DNA from 4 places in the Bacillus sp. PK6-026 genome. Region 3 is predicted to be linked to each of the others. Evidence: riboswitches for the same ligand, from Rfam matches in the RefSeq annotation. Region 3 holds a riboswitch; each other region holds the start of a gene.

Region 1 (4,210 bases), 1.4 Mb from region 3:
AACCGATGATGCCGAAGAGTACAAACGGGATGAGCCAGCTTGCCTGTCCGGAAAGCTCGGATTGGAATAGTCTGAGAGGGCCAGGGTTTCCTGTGCCAAACATGCCGCTCGTGCCGCCGCCGGGACCTCCGCCGCCGCTTTGAACATCACCCTGCTGGCCGTCCGGTCCGCCTGAAGGCATCTCGCCCCCGCTCGGCGGAGCCATTTGTCCATTTGTCGAGTCTGAGTTGTTTTCGGTATCGCCGCTTTGCTGCTGCGGCATTTCCTGCTGCTGGTTCTTTTGATTTTGATCAGATGAGGGGGTTCCGCCCCCGCCAGCACCGTTTTGGCCTGTGAGACGCTGGATGCCGTTGTAGCCAAACGCCAGCTCAAGGACAGAGTTGGTCTGGCTGCTTCCAATATAAGGGCGCGAACTCTCCGGCTGACTATCGACGACTACCGCCCAGGAAACGGAAACGCCTGCCAGAACGATCAAGGCTGTGATAAGAGACACAATTTTTTTGCGAATCGTCGTTTTTGCTGCAATCATGTAAAACAGCAGGAATGCCGGTAATACCATGTATGCTTGCAGCATTTTGACGTTAAAGCCGACGCCGACCATACAGAATGCGCCGAGCAGCCAGCCGATTTTTCCTTTCCGGACTGCTTTAAACAACATCCAGGTTGCAATCATCAAACAAAGGGTGAGAATGCTGTCGACGTTGTTTGTATGGCTGACCGCAACGGCAATCGGCGTACACGCCATAATAAGAGCTGAAATTCTGGCCGCCGTTTTGCCAAAAGTAGGTTTTACAATAAAGTACAACAGTGCTACGGAAATCACTTCGGCAATCGCTTCAGGAAGAACGACGCTCCAGCCGTGCACGCCGAACACAAGTGCAAAAAGTGTCTGAATCCAGAGTGCAACCGGCGGTTTATCAACTGTTACAAAGCCTGCCGGATCAAATGATGCGTAAAAAAAGTTATGAAAACTTTGGGTCATACTTTCAACGGCCGCCGTATAGTAGGCGTTGTCTGTGTCACTATTCCAGATGCCGTACAAGTTTAAAGCTGCAGATAATACAAGAATGAAGACCAGGAATATATCGATTTTCCTTTTCTTAATCATTGTTCGATCACCTCACTAAAGAGCATTATAGAAGCCAAATATGATCAAACTATGAACAAATCAAGAAGGAATTTTAAATTGTATAGAGGGGCAAAAAAAAGAGACATGCCGTCAGGAGGCATGTCTCAAATATGAGGTGTTATTTCCATACGTCTTCTGCGATCTCGACGACATGACGCAGTTTTTCCCATTGCTGCTCTTCTGTCAGGAGATTGCCTTCTTCTGTGGAGGCAAAGCCGCACTGCGGGCTTAGGCACAATTGGTTCAGGTCGACGAAGCGAGCTGCTTCGTCGATACGCCGCTTAATATCATCCGGGTTTTCAAGCTCTCCGAATTTTGATGTGATCAGGCCGAGGACGATCTGCAAGTCTTTCCGTTTGACATAGCGAAGCGGTTCGAAGCCGCCGGAGCGCTCGTCATCAAATTCAAGGAAAAGTCCGTCTAAATTGAGTCCGTCGAAAATCGTTTCTGCAGCCGCATCGTAGCCGCCTTCCGCCACCCATGTTGACTGGAAGTTGCCGCGGCAGATGTGCATGGTGACCGTCAAATCGTCCGGGCGTCCTTCAACTGCTTCATTAATCGTGTTAGCGAAGGACTGGCGCAGTTCATCAGGCTGGCGGCCGAAGGCTTTGATCTGCTCATGTCCTTTGTCTGAGAAAAATACCGACCAGGCCGTGTCATCCAGTTGCAAATAGCGGCAGCCGGCATCGTAAAATGCGCGGATCGCTTTTTTGTAAGCCTGCGCGACATCGTGATGGAACTCATCCAGATCCTCGTACGGGCTTTCTCCAAGTTTTCCTCTGAAAAACAGCATATTCGGGCTCGGAATCGTCATTTTCGGCGTATGTGTGCCCGCAATATCATGAAGAAATTTATAATCTTCCAGCATCGGATGGTTTGTAAAATCGACTTTGCTTGTTACTTTGATTCCGCGCGGCTTCGTTTCAACATTATGAAATTGAATGCCCTTGTCCGCTGTATATCCTTCTACGCCGTCAAGCCCTTCAAGAAAATCGAAATGCCACCATGACCTGCGGAATTCCCCGTCAGTAACGGCTTTAAGGCCAATTTCTTTTTGCTTTTCGACAATGCGCTTGATCTCTTCGTTTTCGACTTCGCGCAGTTGTTCAGCGCTAATTTCACCGTTCGCTTTTTGAATACGCGCTTTTTTTACGGGCGCAGACCTTAAAAGACTCCCCACCTGATCAGCTCTGTACGGTCCGATTTTTTTCCCAGGCGTTTGCTTCAGTACATCGGTTGATTGTGTCATGCTTCATCCCTCTTTCTTTATAGACATAAAAAAGCTCTTCCCGATAAGGAAGAGCTTGATATATTCAATCTCCTCCTTATCTTCAAGAGCACGAACATGCTCTTAAGGATTTAGCACCATTCTGTCATAGACAGCGGTTGCCGGGTTTCACAGGGCCAGTCCCTCCACCACTCTTGATAAGGAAAACCTTTTTATGCAATTTTTTAATAATTTTAATATTAATACTTTTTATAAAAATGTCAATGGGTTTAAAAAAACTATTTGGTTTTTCATTTTCTTCTTCTGCGGTTAAACCGGAGGGCGTATCGAATCAACGTGTGAATTTTTTGTCAAGACAGTCTTTCAAATGGTCAACAAGGTGCTGAACGAACAGGGTGAATTAGAATATTTTTCAATTTTTATCTCCGAAAATAGAAACTTTCTCGCGAGTTCACCGGTCTATCATGTGTACCTGATTTCAAAATGGGTATGATAAACAATGACAGATTAAGGAGGGTTCTTATGAACAAAAAAACAGTGTTTAAAGCGTTAGGTATGCTGATGACAGGGGTATTGTTTTTTGCGCTGTACGGTGCGGCCGCACTTCCTTCTGCACACGCGGCAAATGAAAAAAAGCCGACGGTCACGAGCCATACTTACAAAAACATTAAGGCTTTGAAATACCCGCAGGTTGCAAATGTAAGCAGCAAATCTCTCCAAAATAGGATCAACAAAGATTTTAAACGTTATATTGAGCAGTCCTACAAAGATTATGTAAAAAACAAGAAAGACGGCCAACAGCACGGATACCAAACAGATTATCAAACGTCCTTTGAAGTGAAATACCGGACCGGCCAAAAGCTGAGCATTCTGACAAGTAATTACGTCTACTCCGGCGGAGCGCACGGAAATACGGCAGTCCGCTCTTTCAACTATGACCTTGCCTCTAAAAAGCGGGTGTATTTATCAGATATCTTAAATACAAAATCGAAAATGGATAAGACAAAAACATACATTTACGACTATATTCAAAAACACAGCGACATTTTCTTCCCGGATGTGAAGAAGAAAGACATCGTCCTTGGTAAAAACACGGCTTTTTATTACACAAAAGACGGCATTGCGATCGTCTTCCAGCAATACGATGTCGCTCCTTATGCTGCCGGAAATCCGGTCGTTGCCGTGCCGAAAACGGTGTATCAATAAATAACAGCCCCTGTTTCGCAGGGGTTTTTGTTTTGAGGGAAGAAGGAATGGGGAGGTTATGGAAGCCTTTTCATGAAGTGGCAGCTGACGGGCATGATTCAGCCCGCAGTCCGTTCGCAGATTTTTTCTAAATCGAATAGCTCGCAGACATAGAACATGCACTGCCGGCCGCTGATAATCTGATATTTTTTAAAAGCATATGTCCGGTCTGCTGAAACAGGTACAAGTTGTGTGAAATGTTTTCCCAGGCAGTCGCCCGTACTGAAAATTTCACGCCTTGACTCCAGTTCTGCAATGATTTTCCCGATGGGAAGCCTTTCTGCCTGCAAATCTTGTTTGATGGCGGGCGGCAGTAAGTTTGTTTTAACATAGACATAATTATAAGATAAATAATCATCGCCTGTTTTCAAAGAGGAAGTTCTAAACAAGATGTCATCATCGCGTTGAAACAGCCTCGCTTCTTCAGGTGACAGCTTGTCATAATCAATATTATTTTGCTGAAAAACTTCGATTTCGGCTTTGCCACCGATCAGCGTTTCAATCGCTTTGGTTGTTGAACCATCGGTTTTGGTTAACATGTCTTTTACAATAGCAACTAGAGTTTCAGGAAAAAAGTGGCTTACGCTCAATGAAAGGCACCCCCGTAC
Region 2 (4,210 bases), 2.1 Mb from region 3:
AGAATCTTCGTCGCCTTTGCGGACGGCGATGATGTTAGCGTAAGGATTGTCTTTTGGAGACTCAAGCTCGATTGAATCAGTTTTCGGATTGAGCTTGTTTTGGATCGCGTAGTTCACATTGATGAACACTGCGTCAGCTTCATTGGCTTCGTATGCTTTTGCCGTCATTTCAGGCGCCACATCATTTTTGATTTTGAGGTTTTTCTTGTTTTCTGTAATATCTTTTACTGTCGCATCCACTTTTTCAATGCCTGATTTCAGCTTGATCAGTCCGGCATTTTCAAGCATTGCAAGCATGCGGCCCTGTTCAGCGGCGTTGTTGCTCATAATAATTTTTGCACCGTCAGGAAGGTCTTTTAAAGATTTATACTTTTTAGAGTAAATGCCGAATGGCTCAAGGTGTACCGCGCCGACGTTAACAAGATCGTAGTCTTTATTTTCTTTCATTTCCTGTTCAAGATACGGGACGTGCTGGAAGTAGTTCGCATCGAGATCTTTCGTTGCAAGCGCCTTGTTGATCAGTTTGTAGTCCGTGAAATTTTTGATTTTAAGCTCATAGCCTTTTTCTTTCAAAAGCGGCTTTGCTTCTTCAAGGATTTCAGCGTGAGGCGTCGGCGTCGCTCCGACTGTGATGACTTTGCTGTCTTTATCCCCTTCGCTGCTGGAAGATCCGCAAGCGGCTAAAACGCCTGCAAAAATGATGAATAAAGCTGTTAATAAACCTTTTTTCATGTTGATGTCCTCCCTAACGTTTGTCTAATTTATTTGTTATAAAATCCCCGATAAACTGGATGATAAACACAATAGCTAAGATGAAAATAGTGGCGATGAGTATAATATCGGGATTGTTCATCTGAAAACCGTTTACATAGGCAAGGTTCCCGAGTCCGCCTGAACCGATTGCTCCGGCCATCGCCGTCGAACCGATCAGTGCAATCGCCGTAACCGTAATGCCAGAGATCAAGGCCGGCATCGATTCGGGCAGGAGCACTTTAAATATGATCGTCGATGTTTTGGCTCCCATCGATTTTGCCGCTTCAATCACGCCTTTATCAACTTCGCGCAAAGCGATTTCAACCAGGCGGGCATAGAACGGAGCGGATGCGATAATCAAAGCCGGAAGTGCGGCGTTCGGCCCCAAGATCGTGTTCATTAAAAACTTTGTGAAACCGAGCAGCAAAATAATCAATATAATAAAAGGAATAGACCTGAACACATTGACGATTGCCGAGATTACACCGTTCACGACCCGATTCTGCCAAATGTTTCCTTTAGAAGTCAGATACAGCAGCATACCGAGAATCACTCCGATGATAAAAGCAAACAATAGGGAAATTCCTGTCATATATATCGTTTCATACGTAGCTTCCCACAGCTGCTCCATATCTACGTTTGGAAACAGTTTTTCAAACATTCGTGATCACCTCTGCTTCTACTTGACGGCTCTTGATGAAATCGACCACATCATTGACCTCGTTTTCATATCCGTCGACATGAATGAACAATGAACCGTATGCGCCGTCCTGAGTTTGCGAGATTTTGCCTTGAAGGATGTTGACTTCAACATCGAACTTCCGAATGATCTGTGTGATCAGCGGCGATTCGGCCGCTTCACCGACGAAGGTGAGCTTGATCGTCCGCCCGGATGTCGTTTCTTCGAGGAAATGCTTCAGCGTTTCCTGTGTTTCCACCGGTTCTGTTACCTGCTGAACAAAGCGCTTTGTCATTTCTTCCTGCGGCTTGAGGAATACGTTCAGCACATCGCCTTCTTCCACGACCTTTCCGTTTTCCATGACGGCCACTCTGTGGCAGATTTTCCTGATGACATGCATTTCATGAGTAATCAGGACAATGGTCAGTCCGAGCCTTTCATTGATATCGGACAGAAGACCCAGGATCGAGTCAGTCGTCTGCGGATCAAGCGCTGATGTCGCTTCATCGCATAAGAGAACTTTCGGATTGTTTGCGAGCGCCCGAGCGATGCCGACGCGCTGCTTTTGGCCTCCGCTAAGCTGTGAAGGGTAGGCATTTTCCTTGCCTTCAAGTCCGACAAGCTTTATCAGTTCAGCGACTCTTTTCAGACGTTTTGCTTTGCTGACACCGGCGATCTCCAGCGGAAACGCAATATTGTCGCGGACCGTTCTTGACCACAATAGGTTGAAGTGCTGGAAAATCATGCTGATTTCCTGCCTTGCATTCCTCAGCTTCTTCCCTTTGATCTCACTGATTGTTCTGCCGGCTACTTCAACCGTGCCTGAAGTCGGCTGTTCAAGTCCGTTCAAAAGACGGATCAAGGAGCTTTTTCCAGCTCCGCTATATCCAATAATTCCGAAGATTTCACCTTTTTTAATCGTAAGGGTGACATCCTGGACAGCATTGACATCTCCATGCTTTGACCGATAAATCTTTGAAACATTTTGAAGATTTATCAAAAGCCATCACCTGCTTTCTTGCTCAATTCTCATAGTTGTCTAAATTCCTGATCAAACAATGAAAAAAGCCTTTCTGCACACATGAGCAGAAAGGCTTTTGAATAGTCTGGGCCTTTCTCTCATCTTTCAAAGCATAACGCTTCGTGTGAATTGGCACCATTTCAACACGTGTTGATGGTTGCCGGGTTTCATAGGGCACTTCCCTCCACCTCTCTGGATAAGAGAATCATATATTTATTTTTTGATTATTATGATCGGAATTCTTAAAGTAGGATATCATGCGAAAAAATAGTTGTCAACTATTTTTCGTAAGACAATCGGCCTACGGCGAAAAGAGACGAACGTAAACGCTCGTCTCTGTCCGACTTATACACGGAATGTGCCGATTTTTCAAATTTTTAAAATGTCTCTGAATAAAGATCGCTGTTTTTAAAAAAGCCGTCCGTCAGCCATAAAATCGCTTCAAGCTTCAATAAAGCTCTGAATGAGCCTTTTACTTGAACAGTGCCGCGCTGTACGAGATGCTGCAATGAAATATCGCCGTGAAGAAGGTCAATAATCTCGCTTTGCTCTCCAAAAAAGGTCAAATGAGCTTTCTCTGCAAGAGAAGATTTTTCCATTTCCCCTTTTTCGTTGATCGCTAACGTAAAAGCTTCTTTCTCGCCTTGAAACGTAATCAGCAAAGCCGTTGTCGATAATAGAGGTTTTAAAAAAAGAGCCTTGTCCTCTCTTTCTATCAATCCCATTTTCTCCAACTGTATAACCTCCTGTAAATTGGTCATACTTACAGATTCTCTGTCTGCCGCAGGAGTTCCTTTAGGAATTGCTCGACAAGTTTTTGCTGGTTATTTCCCGAGAAATATGTCAAAACCGCCCTTAATCCACAACATTTTGTTTAATCGTATCGTATAAGTAGGAAACGGAGTGAAAAGCGTATTCTTTTTTGACGACTTGCCCGTTTTTGTAAAGGATAAAGCATGGAACGCTTTCTATTTCCTGCTGCTTGGCAAATGCCGGGGAATAATTGAGATTGTTTTTATAAAAAGGAATGTCCTTTATCATTTCATCAACGACTTCCAGCATTCTTCCGGCCAGCTGACACGTTCCGCAGAACGGCGTGTATACATATAGAAGACAGGTCTCATGTTCAAGCCGTTTTAGCTCTTTTTCTTGGAGTTCTTGCATCTGTTGAACCGCACCTCAATACGTTTTATAATAAATATTTTGTATGTACCCGGATGTTTGAACGAATTAATATTTCTGCAACATGCTGACTCGGGGCGGAAGCGACTTCTTTGTATACCCTATCGATGTATAGATGCGAAGCTTGGGGGAGCTCCCTCGTCAGCTGCCGGCGGAGCTTTTCCCCTGATTCATCGGCATCCACCAGGATATAAACGTCTTTATCAAACAGCGTTTCGGCGAATTCATCGAGTTTTGCCTGGCTGATCGTTCCGTTTGTGCAAATGATATCCACGGGCTCTTCGATGACATGCTTCACTTTTTGCTTATCTGATTTCCCTTCGACGATCATGACTTTTTCATTTTCCGGCATATGGATCACCTTTAAAGATTTACTTGTAAAAAAAGGCAGTGAATGTTCACCGCCTGACTTGATTAACACCAGCCTTGGTGGTCATCACAGTCTACATATTTAGCATCCGGACCGCTTACGGTATCCGCCGTTTTGTAAAATCTCTCATCTTGGAATGAATATCCAGATTTCAACTCGTATTGATCCTTTCCGGTCATTCGGCCGATCAGCTCATTCTCATGGT
Region 3 (4,210 bases):
ATAAATTAGTCCGTCGATCCCTGAGACGGTGTGCGGCTTTTTTTCCGAAGGGACCGTCCGCGGCGGCAGCGAGGCTACTTCATCGGCCAGCGCTTCAATATGGGCGGGCGTCGTTCCGCAGCAGCCGCCGACAATGTTCAGCCAGCCTTCTTCTGCAAACGCCTTGATTTTTTTCGCGAGCGATTGCGGTGATTCATGGTATTGTCCCTCCTCATCGGGGAGGCCGGCATTCGGATAGCAGCTGACGGCCGTCCTCGCAAGGGAAGAAAGGGTTCTGATGTGATCTGTCATAAATTCCGGGCCCGTCGCGCAATTTAAACCGACGCTGACCGGCTTCATATGCTCGAGTGAGATATAGAACGATTCGATATCCTGGCCGGCCAGTGTCGTGCCCATCGGTTCGATCGTGCCTGATACCATGAGGGGAAGGGTTTTGCCGGTTTTTTCGAAGGCTTGTCTGATACCGATAAAGCCCGCTTTAACGTTCAGCATATCCTGGCTCGTTTCGAGCAGCAAGAGGTCGGCTCCCCCTGTGATCAGCGCTCTTGCCTGTTCCTCGTAATTATCGATCAGCTCGTCAAAGGTCGTGCCGCCGGTGACGGAAAGGGTTTTTGTCGTCGGACCCATCGCGCCGGCGACAAACCTTGGCCATTCAGGTGTGGAAAACTTTTCGGCGGCGGCTTTGGCGAGGTTGACTGAAGCGAGGTTGACTTCATAGGCGCGCTGCCCGAGGTCGTACTCGTCCAGAACGAGCCGTGTGGCTCCGAATGTATTGGTTTCGATGATATCGGCTTTAGCGGCCAGATAGGCTTCGTGGATGCCCTGAATGATATGAGGTGCCGTGATGCTTAGAAATTCATTGCACCCTTCATAGGCCTCGCCGCCGAAGTCAGCGGCGGACAAACCGGCATTCTGGATCATCGTTCCCATCGCACCGTCAAGGACGAGGATTTTTTTCTTCAGCTGGTCATTGATGTTAGACATTTGTTTTCTCCTTTTCTTTCTGGTGGATATATGCCGTCAGTTCGGCGGTTAAATCAGACCGCAAAAACGGTGTGATCAGATAAATGCCGTTGAACAGGTCGCACGCCGCATCAAGCAGGGAGCGGGCGATCGCGAGCCCTTCCTCGGCCTGTTTTTGTTTGTCATTTCCCGCCAGCGCCATCTTTTCGCGGATTGAATCGGACAGTTTGATGCCGGGGATTTCGTTGTGGATGAATTCCGCGTTGCGGCTGCTGGTCAGCGGCATGACGCCGATATAGATCGGTGTTTCAAGATGCTTTGTTTCTTCGTGGATTTTGATGAGCTGCTCCTCTGAATAGACAGGCTGGGAAATGAAATAGTCTGCGCCGCAGGCGATTTTTTTCTCAAGCCGTTTCACCGCTTTGTCAATGTGTCTGACATTCGGATTGAAGGCGGCCGCCACTGAGAAATTTGTTTTCTTGCCGAGCGGTTTACCCGAATATGACAAGCCTTCGTTAAACTGTTTGATCAGGCTGATCAAATCGAACGATGTCAGATCATAGACGGAAGTCGCTCCCGGAAAGTCGCCGATTTTCGACGGATCGCCGGTAATTGCCAGCACGTCTGACAGCCCCAGTGTATCGAGCCCCATTAGATGGGACTGCAGGCCGATCAGGTTGCGGTCTCTGCATGTAATATGGATCAGCGACCTCATATCGAGGCGCTGTTTTAAGAGCGCGCCGCAGGCGACATTGCTGATCCTCGGTGTGGCAAGCGAGTTGTCCGCCAATGTCAGTGCATCGATTCCGGCTGATTGAAGCTCTTTAGCGGCGTGCAAAAATTTCTCAAAGTTTAATTGTTTTGGAGGATCGAGTTCGACGATAATGGACCGTTTTTGCTTGGCCAGATCGTCGAGAACGGGCTCTGTCCTTTCGTTTTGAACAGCAAGCGCCGCTTTCTTTCTGATTTTCACGTGCTTTTCGGTGACTGGAGGAAGCCCTTTGACTGCCTCAGCCATCGCCCTGATGTGGTTCGGCGTGGTTCCGCAGCAGCCGCCGATGATCCGTGCGCCTTGATTGCGGAATTCCTCCGCGCTTTCCCTGAAATATTCATCATCTGTCTCATAAACAAGCCTGCCTTCGACAAGGGACGGGAGGCTGCTGTTCGGATAGACGGAAAGATAGGCGTCTTCTAAAAGCGGGACTTCTTCAAGCGCTCTGATCATATGATAAGGGCCGAGGCGGCAGTTGATGCCAACGACGTCTGCGCCGAGGGATGCCAGCTGCTTCAGACCGTCCGCAAGCGGGGTTCCGTCCTGAAGAACGCCCTCTTCGTGCATTGAGACATTCAAAATGATCGGCAGCTCTGTTTCCTTTCTGGCAATCTTTAAAACTTCGCGCGCTTCTTCTAAATCATAATAGGTTTCGAGCAGAAGTCCGTCCGGCTGCTCATTTAACAGAAGATAGAGCTGTTCGCGGAAGCTTCTTTTAATGTCCTCGAGAGAATACGAGTTTTTGTTGAACGTCCGGATTCCGCCGAGCGTACCGAGAACATAAGCAGAACCGGCGGCGGAGCGGGCGAGACGGACCGCTTTTTCGTTGATTTGTTTTGTTTCGTCTTCGAGCCCGTATCTGGACAGCTTGATGAAGTTTGCGCCGTACGTGTTCGTTTGAATAATATCGGCGCCGGCCTGTACATACGCTTCGTGGACGCGTCTCACTTCTTCGGGCTTGGAGATGTTCAGTTCCTCAAAACACCTGTCGATCCCGTAGGAATACAGAAGTGTGCCCATTGCGCCGTCCGCGATTAACGTTTTGCTTTTTATATCCTCCAAAAAACCCATCGTTTTCCCCCTTAAGCATTTTTGATAAACAAAAAAGTCTTCTGTGAAGCAGAAGACTTTTCATCGACAGTTGTCCGTCTTCTTATCTTCCAAGCAGACTGCTTGCTGGATTTAGCACCTTGGTCATGAATATTCATTCACCGGTTGCTGAGGCTTCATCGGGCCAGTCCCTCTGCCTCTCTTGATAAGAACAGCTATTTAGTTTCTATTGATTACTTTTACTCAATTTACCGAAAATCGGGAGAATAATCAACAGTAAATTAAGAATTTATCGAAAATTTATAAATTGGACATCAATCGGCAGGTCGGCTTCCCTCACCATCGCGATGATTTGCTGAAGGTCGTCTTTATTTTTTCCGGTTACGCGGACTTGATCATCCTGCACTTGCGATTTAACTTTCAGACCCGATTTTTTTATCAGGTTATTGATTTTTTTCGCGTTTTCTTTGTCGATGCCCTGAACTAGTTTTCCGCGCTGTCTGACCGTGCCGCCTGAAGCGTTCTCAAGCTTTGAGTATTCGATGTTTTTCGTCGGGACGTTCCGCTTGATCAGTTTGCCGACAAGCACGTCTTTCAGCTGGTTCATTTTAAATTCGTCGTCCGATACGAGAACGAGCTCGTCTCCTTCGAGTGTGATGCTGCTTTTTGACCCTTTGAAATCATAGCGTGTGCCGATTTCCTTGAGAGCGGTCTGAATTGCGTTTTGAACTTCAGGTAGTTCAACCTTTGAGACGATATCAAATGAGCTTTCTTTCGCCATGTGAAAACCTCCATCCATTTTACTTATGAGTCAATTATAGTAGAATAAGGTGAAACTTCCAATATCGAGCGGTTTGCCTGGCCGCGATCCGGCAATAATTTTAACATTGGAGGAATAATAAGAAAAAGAAAAACAGGCCGATAAGAAAGGAAGAAACAGTATGAAACCAGGACAGCAGCTAACATTGAAAATAGATCATAAAGCCGATTACGGTTACTTTTTGACGGACGGCGAAACGGCGGTCCTTCTGCATCAGAGCGAGATCACGGAGGATATTGAAGACAGAGAAGAGGTCGATGTCTTTTTATATGCCGATCATGAAGATCGCTTGGCGGCTACGATGAGAAAGCCGATGATCAGCGCTGAACAGTACGGCTGGGTGGAAGTCGTTGATGCCGTCAGCGGCATGGGGGTTTTCGTCGATGTCGGGCTCTCGAAGGACGCCCTCGTTGCGACAGAGCATCTCCCGCCGTATGAATCAGTATGGCCGCAAAAAGGGGACAGGCTGTACTGTATGCTGAAAATCACGGGGCACGGAAGGATGTTTGCCAAACCGGCGCCGGAGGATAAGATCAGCGAGCTGTTTAGTGAAGCTTCACCCGGTCTGATGAATAAAGAGCTCACCGGAACGATCTACCGCTTGA
Region 4 (4,210 bases), 2.0 Mb from region 3:
GACCGAAAACAATGAGCGCCCCGTTCACTGTCCAAAGTACGCTGTACTGCCCAAGAGATATCCCCAGCTCCTGGGTGTGTGAAGCGATGGTCGAGGACCATTGCGAATAAGCGACCCAGCCGAGCAGGTAGCCCGTACATATAACCAAAAGCGCGGAGAATCTAGATTTCCCGCTGACTGAATCGGCATGATCCAAAACAGAAGACTGCATGGCTTTTTCAGACCGGATGCGTCTAAATCCGAAAATCGCAATCATGAAAAAGACGGCATACAGCATCGCATTCGCCAGAAAAACATACGTAAATGAAAAAGACGCGACAATTCCGCCGAGCGCTGAACCAACTGCCACCCCTGCATTTTGCGCCACGTATACAGCATTGAACGGCTTTCTGCCGCCTTCCGGCCAAACCGATCCGGCCATTGCATAGCATGCCGGAAACACGATCCCTGATCCAAAACCGGCCAATGTTAAGAAAAGAATGTATTGGAACCACTCGTGAAAAAAGACGAGGCCTGAAAGGCTCGCAAACGTGATCACAATTCCAAGTACGACCGTTTTAAATCCGCCGATTTTATCGAATAAATATCCTCCGAACAGGTTGCCCAGCACATTTGCCCCTGAGTTCAGCATCAGCACAAATCCGGCCGCTGTCAGCGACTTTCCCAAATGCTGATGGATATAGATGGTATTCAGCGGCCATAAAAAAGATGCCCCTGTGACATTGATAAACATTCCGATGACCAAAAGCCATAATGTGCGCGGCATAGCGTTTCCTTCTTTCTCTTTAGCATTCCCTCTAGATTCTATTCGTTTTGCCCATTTTTTTCAATTGACACGATTTCGATTTTCAACATAAAAAACCCCCTTTTTAAAGGGGGAATTTTTTTATGATTGCGTCATCCATTTTGGCTTTCCGAAACCGGCGAATTCCCGATCGATCGCATCTTCGAAAGCTTTGGATTTTACCGCTTCTTTGAGATCTTTGGCGAATGGCTTGTCTTTGTTTTTTTCATCCACTACCACTTGATTGCGGTAGCGGTCAGGCATGTTCTCAAGCGCCAGCGCGTCCTGCAACTTCATATTAGCGGAGAGAGCGAAATTACCCGGGACAGCCGCGATATCCAGGTCATCGACCGCTCTTGGAAGATTGGCAGATTCAAGCTGTTTAAATGTCAGCTTTTTCGGATTTTCCGCAATATCCTGCACAGAGGCTTTCAATGTGTCGACATCGCTTTTCAGCCGAATCAGCCCCTGATCCTGGAGCGTTAAAAATGCCCTGGCGGCATTGGCCGGATCGTTTGGAACAGCCACTTCCGCCCCGTTTTTGACATCGTTCAAGTCGTTATATTTGGCAGAATAGAGACCCATCGGAGCGGTCGGCACAGAAATGAGTGCAGCAAGATGTTTATTGTTTTCTTGATTGTATGATTTCATAAAAACCTCATGTTGAAACAAATTGGCGTCGAGTTCGCCTTCGCTTAACGCCGTGTTCGGCTGTACATAGTCGGTGAATTCGACCACTTCAACTTTGTAGCCTTTTTTCTCAAGTTCAGGCTGAATCGCTTTTTTGACCATATCGTAATACGGTCCTGCAGTAGCGCCTATTTTGATCGTTTTACCATCGCTTTCGGCATTGTTTCCGCATGCGGTCAGAAGCGCCATGCTCAAGGACAGTCCCAGCACGGAAGTCCATTTTAATATCTTGTTCATGTATATCTCCTCCTCCAAAATAAAAAAAACTCTTTCAGCGCCTGAAAGAGTTGTTCAACTTATCTTTCAGAATGCGCCTGACATTCTGCTGGATTTAGCACCTTGCTCTGCTGCAGGTTGCTGAGATTTCGCCGGGCCAGTCCCTCCATCTCTCTTTATAAGCTGCATATTCGGTTTTTTAAATGATTTCTTTATTTTACGTTTGAATATTTAGATTTGCAAGAAGTTTTTTGGTATAAACATTTTTTTCTTTTTAAGCTAAAATATAGTTATCAAACACGAAAGGAGACGAATCATGGAATCTATCATGCTGATCGGGTTTTTATCCTTTATTTTTTCCATCTGCTATCTTGTATTTCATTTGATCAGAAGAATCTTTTCTCCAGGCAAAAGGTTTTCCAGAAAACTCTTTTATCCTTGTTTTGCAGGCGGACTTCTCCTCCTGATCATCTCTGCGCCTTATTACAGTGAGGAAACATATGCCATCGATGAGACAAAAACAGAGGACCTGACAACCGAGCTTCAGGAACTGAAAACTGAACACAGCGCTGTACAAAAGGAGCAAACCGCATTAAAGCAGCAGCTCAATCAAGCAAACGAAAAACTGAAGGCAGCCAAAACGGAGAATGACATATTAAAAAAAGAAAACGAAAAACTGACAAAAGAAAAAGACTCGCTTACGAAAAAAACAAAATCGCTGTCAGAAAAACTGGCTAAGGCTGAAGAAAAAAGCGGCAGTACCGAAGCCACTGTAAAAGAAAAGAACGCCACCGCTCAGGCCGGAACGTCACACAGCGCGCCCTCCCCTAAGAAAAACAGCGGTGAAAGCAAACAAGAGTGCAAAATCAAAGGAAGCGTCAACCATATTTATCATACACCAGGAAGTACATATTATGACCGCACGAAAAACGTCGCCCGCTGGTTCTGCACAGAACAGGAGGCGCGTGATGCGGGGTACAGACCTCCGAAACGTTAAAAAAGCCGGCATACCGCCAGCTTTTTTCTTAAAGCTCTCTTCTTAATGCTGTCAGCACGTTCGTTCTTGTCGCTTTAATGGCCGGATTCAGGCCTGAAAGAATGGCGACGCCTGCACTGATCAAGGTGGCGATGAGTACAAGGCTGACCGGAATATGCGAGAAGGTGATGCTGAGCTCTGCCGCACTCGCTTCTCCTTCTGAAACCGATGATAAAATGACAGGAATAATCTTGTTCACTAAAAAGCTGACACCGTATGAAATGATAATACCTAAAACAGATCCTAAGATGCCGATATAGGCGCTTTCCAGCAGGAACATTCGGCGGATCACATTCGGGCTGGCCCCGATCGCTTTCATAATCCCGATTTCCTGCGTCCGTTCTGTAACCGCCATTGTCATCGTGTTGAAAATCCCGATGGCTGAAATCAAAACGGCAATGACTCCGACAAAGATCAGACCGATTTTAAAAGCCATGAAAAACAGATTGATGCTTTCGAGTTTTTTCGTTATTGAATCGACGTAGTAGCCTTCATCCTCCAAATCTGTTGTCAGCTGTCCGACATGTTCAAAATTATCCGCGTAAACCGAAAGCTTTTTTTCGATCGTGCCGTTGTCTTTGTCCGCCTTCAGAAATCCGGTGATGTCTTTTTGCATGTCGTTGCTGACATAGACCGTTGAATCGCTTGCCCATTCATAAGAAGGTTTTTTCGTCACTCCGACAACTTTCAGATCATATGTTTTCGCTTTCCCTTCTTCTCCTGTTTTTTCATCCATTTTTGAGATCTTTAATTCAATTGTTTTGCCGAGAATATCTTCTGCGTATCCTTTTGGTTCTTTTACTTCCTCAGCATTATTTTCCATCTGCTTTTCATAATCTTGGGCTTCTTTTTTCGTCCAGAGATTCTTCCCGAAATGGTAGCCGACGACGATTTCATTCGGTGTTTTCGCTACGCGGCCGCGATCGAGTTTAATATTGGCTTTTTGTTCAGCAGCCATGTCAGTAATCGTGATATTCGACATTTGATTGTTTGTCCTGTTGCCCAACTTTGCTTCAGCAGGTGCGAACACCTGCGTGCGCTCGATAATCGCGGACACATCTTTGCGATTTTCGAATTCTTTCAAGTCTTTCTTTTGAACTTTCCGATCGCTCTTTCCTTCTTTTCCGACAACCTGAATTTCAGTGACAATCTGTTCTTTCATCAGCTGTTCAGTCATCGATTTTTGCAGTCCGAATCCGACCGATGCGAGCACGATTAAAAACGCGCAGGCCACCGTTGTTGCGAGAATGGTCATGAATACACGCAGGCGGTTTTTCTTCATATTTCTTCTAATGAACTTCAACTGATCCTTAAACTTCAACAGTCTCTTCCCCTTTCTCTAACACGCCGTCAGATAACTGAAATTTCGTTTTGGCGATCGATGCCACCTCGTCATCGTGCGTGATGATGACGAATGTAATACCGCGCTCCCTGTTCAGCTGCCGAATGAATTCGAGGATTTCCTGTTCTGTTTCGGAGTCCAG

Evidence for each region. A riboswitch is a leader RNA that binds a small molecule or an ion and turns the genes downstream of it on or off. The one in region 3 is predicted to bind S-adenosylmethionine.
Region 1: linked by a shared signal. The riboswitch ahead of M1D59_RS21210 (5-methyltetrahydropteroyltriglutamate--homocysteine S-methyltransferase) and the one ahead of M1D59_RS06175 (bifunctional homocysteine S-methyltransferase/methylenetetrahydrofolate reductase) in region 3 are both predicted to bind S-adenosylmethionine.
Region 2: linked by a shared signal. The riboswitch ahead of metN (methionine ABC transporter ATP-binding protein MetN) and the one ahead of M1D59_RS06175 (bifunctional homocysteine S-methyltransferase/methylenetetrahydrofolate reductase) in region 3 are both predicted to bind S-adenosylmethionine.
Region 4: linked by a shared signal. The riboswitch ahead of M1D59_RS16485 (MetQ/NlpA family ABC transporter substrate-binding protein) and the one ahead of M1D59_RS06175 (bifunctional homocysteine S-methyltransferase/methylenetetrahydrofolate reductase) in region 3 are both predicted to bind S-adenosylmethionine.

The regions. Positions count from the first base shown of each region.
Region 1 is NZ_CP096418.1:4,164,259-4,168,468, reverse strand. Features, by position in the region: gene M1D59_RS21215 (glycosyltransferase family 39 protein) at 1-1,108, opposite strand, end outside; gene M1D59_RS21210 (5-methyltetrahydropteroyltriglutamate--homocysteine S-methyltransferase) at 1,248-2,378, opposite strand; SAM riboswitch class I at 2,452-2,561, opposite strand; gene M1D59_RS21205 (DUF3298 and DUF4163 domain-containing protein) at 2,880-3,563, shown strand; gene M1D59_RS21200 (chorismate--pyruvate lyase family protein) at 3,662-4,192, opposite strand.
Region 2 is NZ_CP096418.1:3,483,138-3,487,347, forward strand. Features, by position in the region: gene metQ (methionine ABC transporter substrate-binding lipoprotein MetQ) at 1-732, opposite strand, end outside; gene M1D59_RS17815 (methionine ABC transporter permease) at 746-1,414, opposite strand; gene metN (methionine ABC transporter ATP-binding protein MetN) at 1,407-2,432, opposite strand; SAM riboswitch class I at 2,549-2,656, opposite strand; gene M1D59_RS17825 (SCP2 sterol-binding domain-containing protein) at 2,831-3,187, opposite strand; gene M1D59_RS17830 (thioredoxin family protein) at 3,309-3,617, opposite strand; gene M1D59_RS17835 (toprim domain-containing protein) at 3,643-3,987, opposite strand; gene M1D59_RS17840 (YusG family protein) at 4,050-4,210, opposite strand, start outside.
Region 3 is NZ_CP096418.1:1,231,801-1,236,010, forward strand. Features, by position in the region: gene metH (methionine synthase) at 1-984, opposite strand, end outside; gene M1D59_RS06175 (bifunctional homocysteine S-methyltransferase/methylenetetrahydrofolate reductase) at 977-2,806, opposite strand; SAM riboswitch class I at 2,886-2,997, opposite strand; gene M1D59_RS06180 (YajQ family cyclic di-GMP-binding protein) at 3,075-3,566, opposite strand; gene M1D59_RS06185 (CvfB family protein) at 3,727-4,210, shown strand, end outside.
Region 4 is NZ_CP096418.1:3,246,949-3,251,158, forward strand. Features, by position in the region: gene M1D59_RS16480 (MDR family MFS transporter) at 1-766, opposite strand, end outside; gene M1D59_RS16485 (MetQ/NlpA family ABC transporter substrate-binding protein) at 887-1,711, opposite strand; SAM riboswitch class I at 1,768-1,875, opposite strand; gene M1D59_RS16490 (sunset domain-containing protein) at 2,007-2,687, shown strand; gene M1D59_RS16495 (ABC transporter permease) at 2,716-4,047, opposite strand; gene M1D59_RS16500 (ABC transporter ATP-binding protein) at 4,037-4,210, opposite strand, start outside.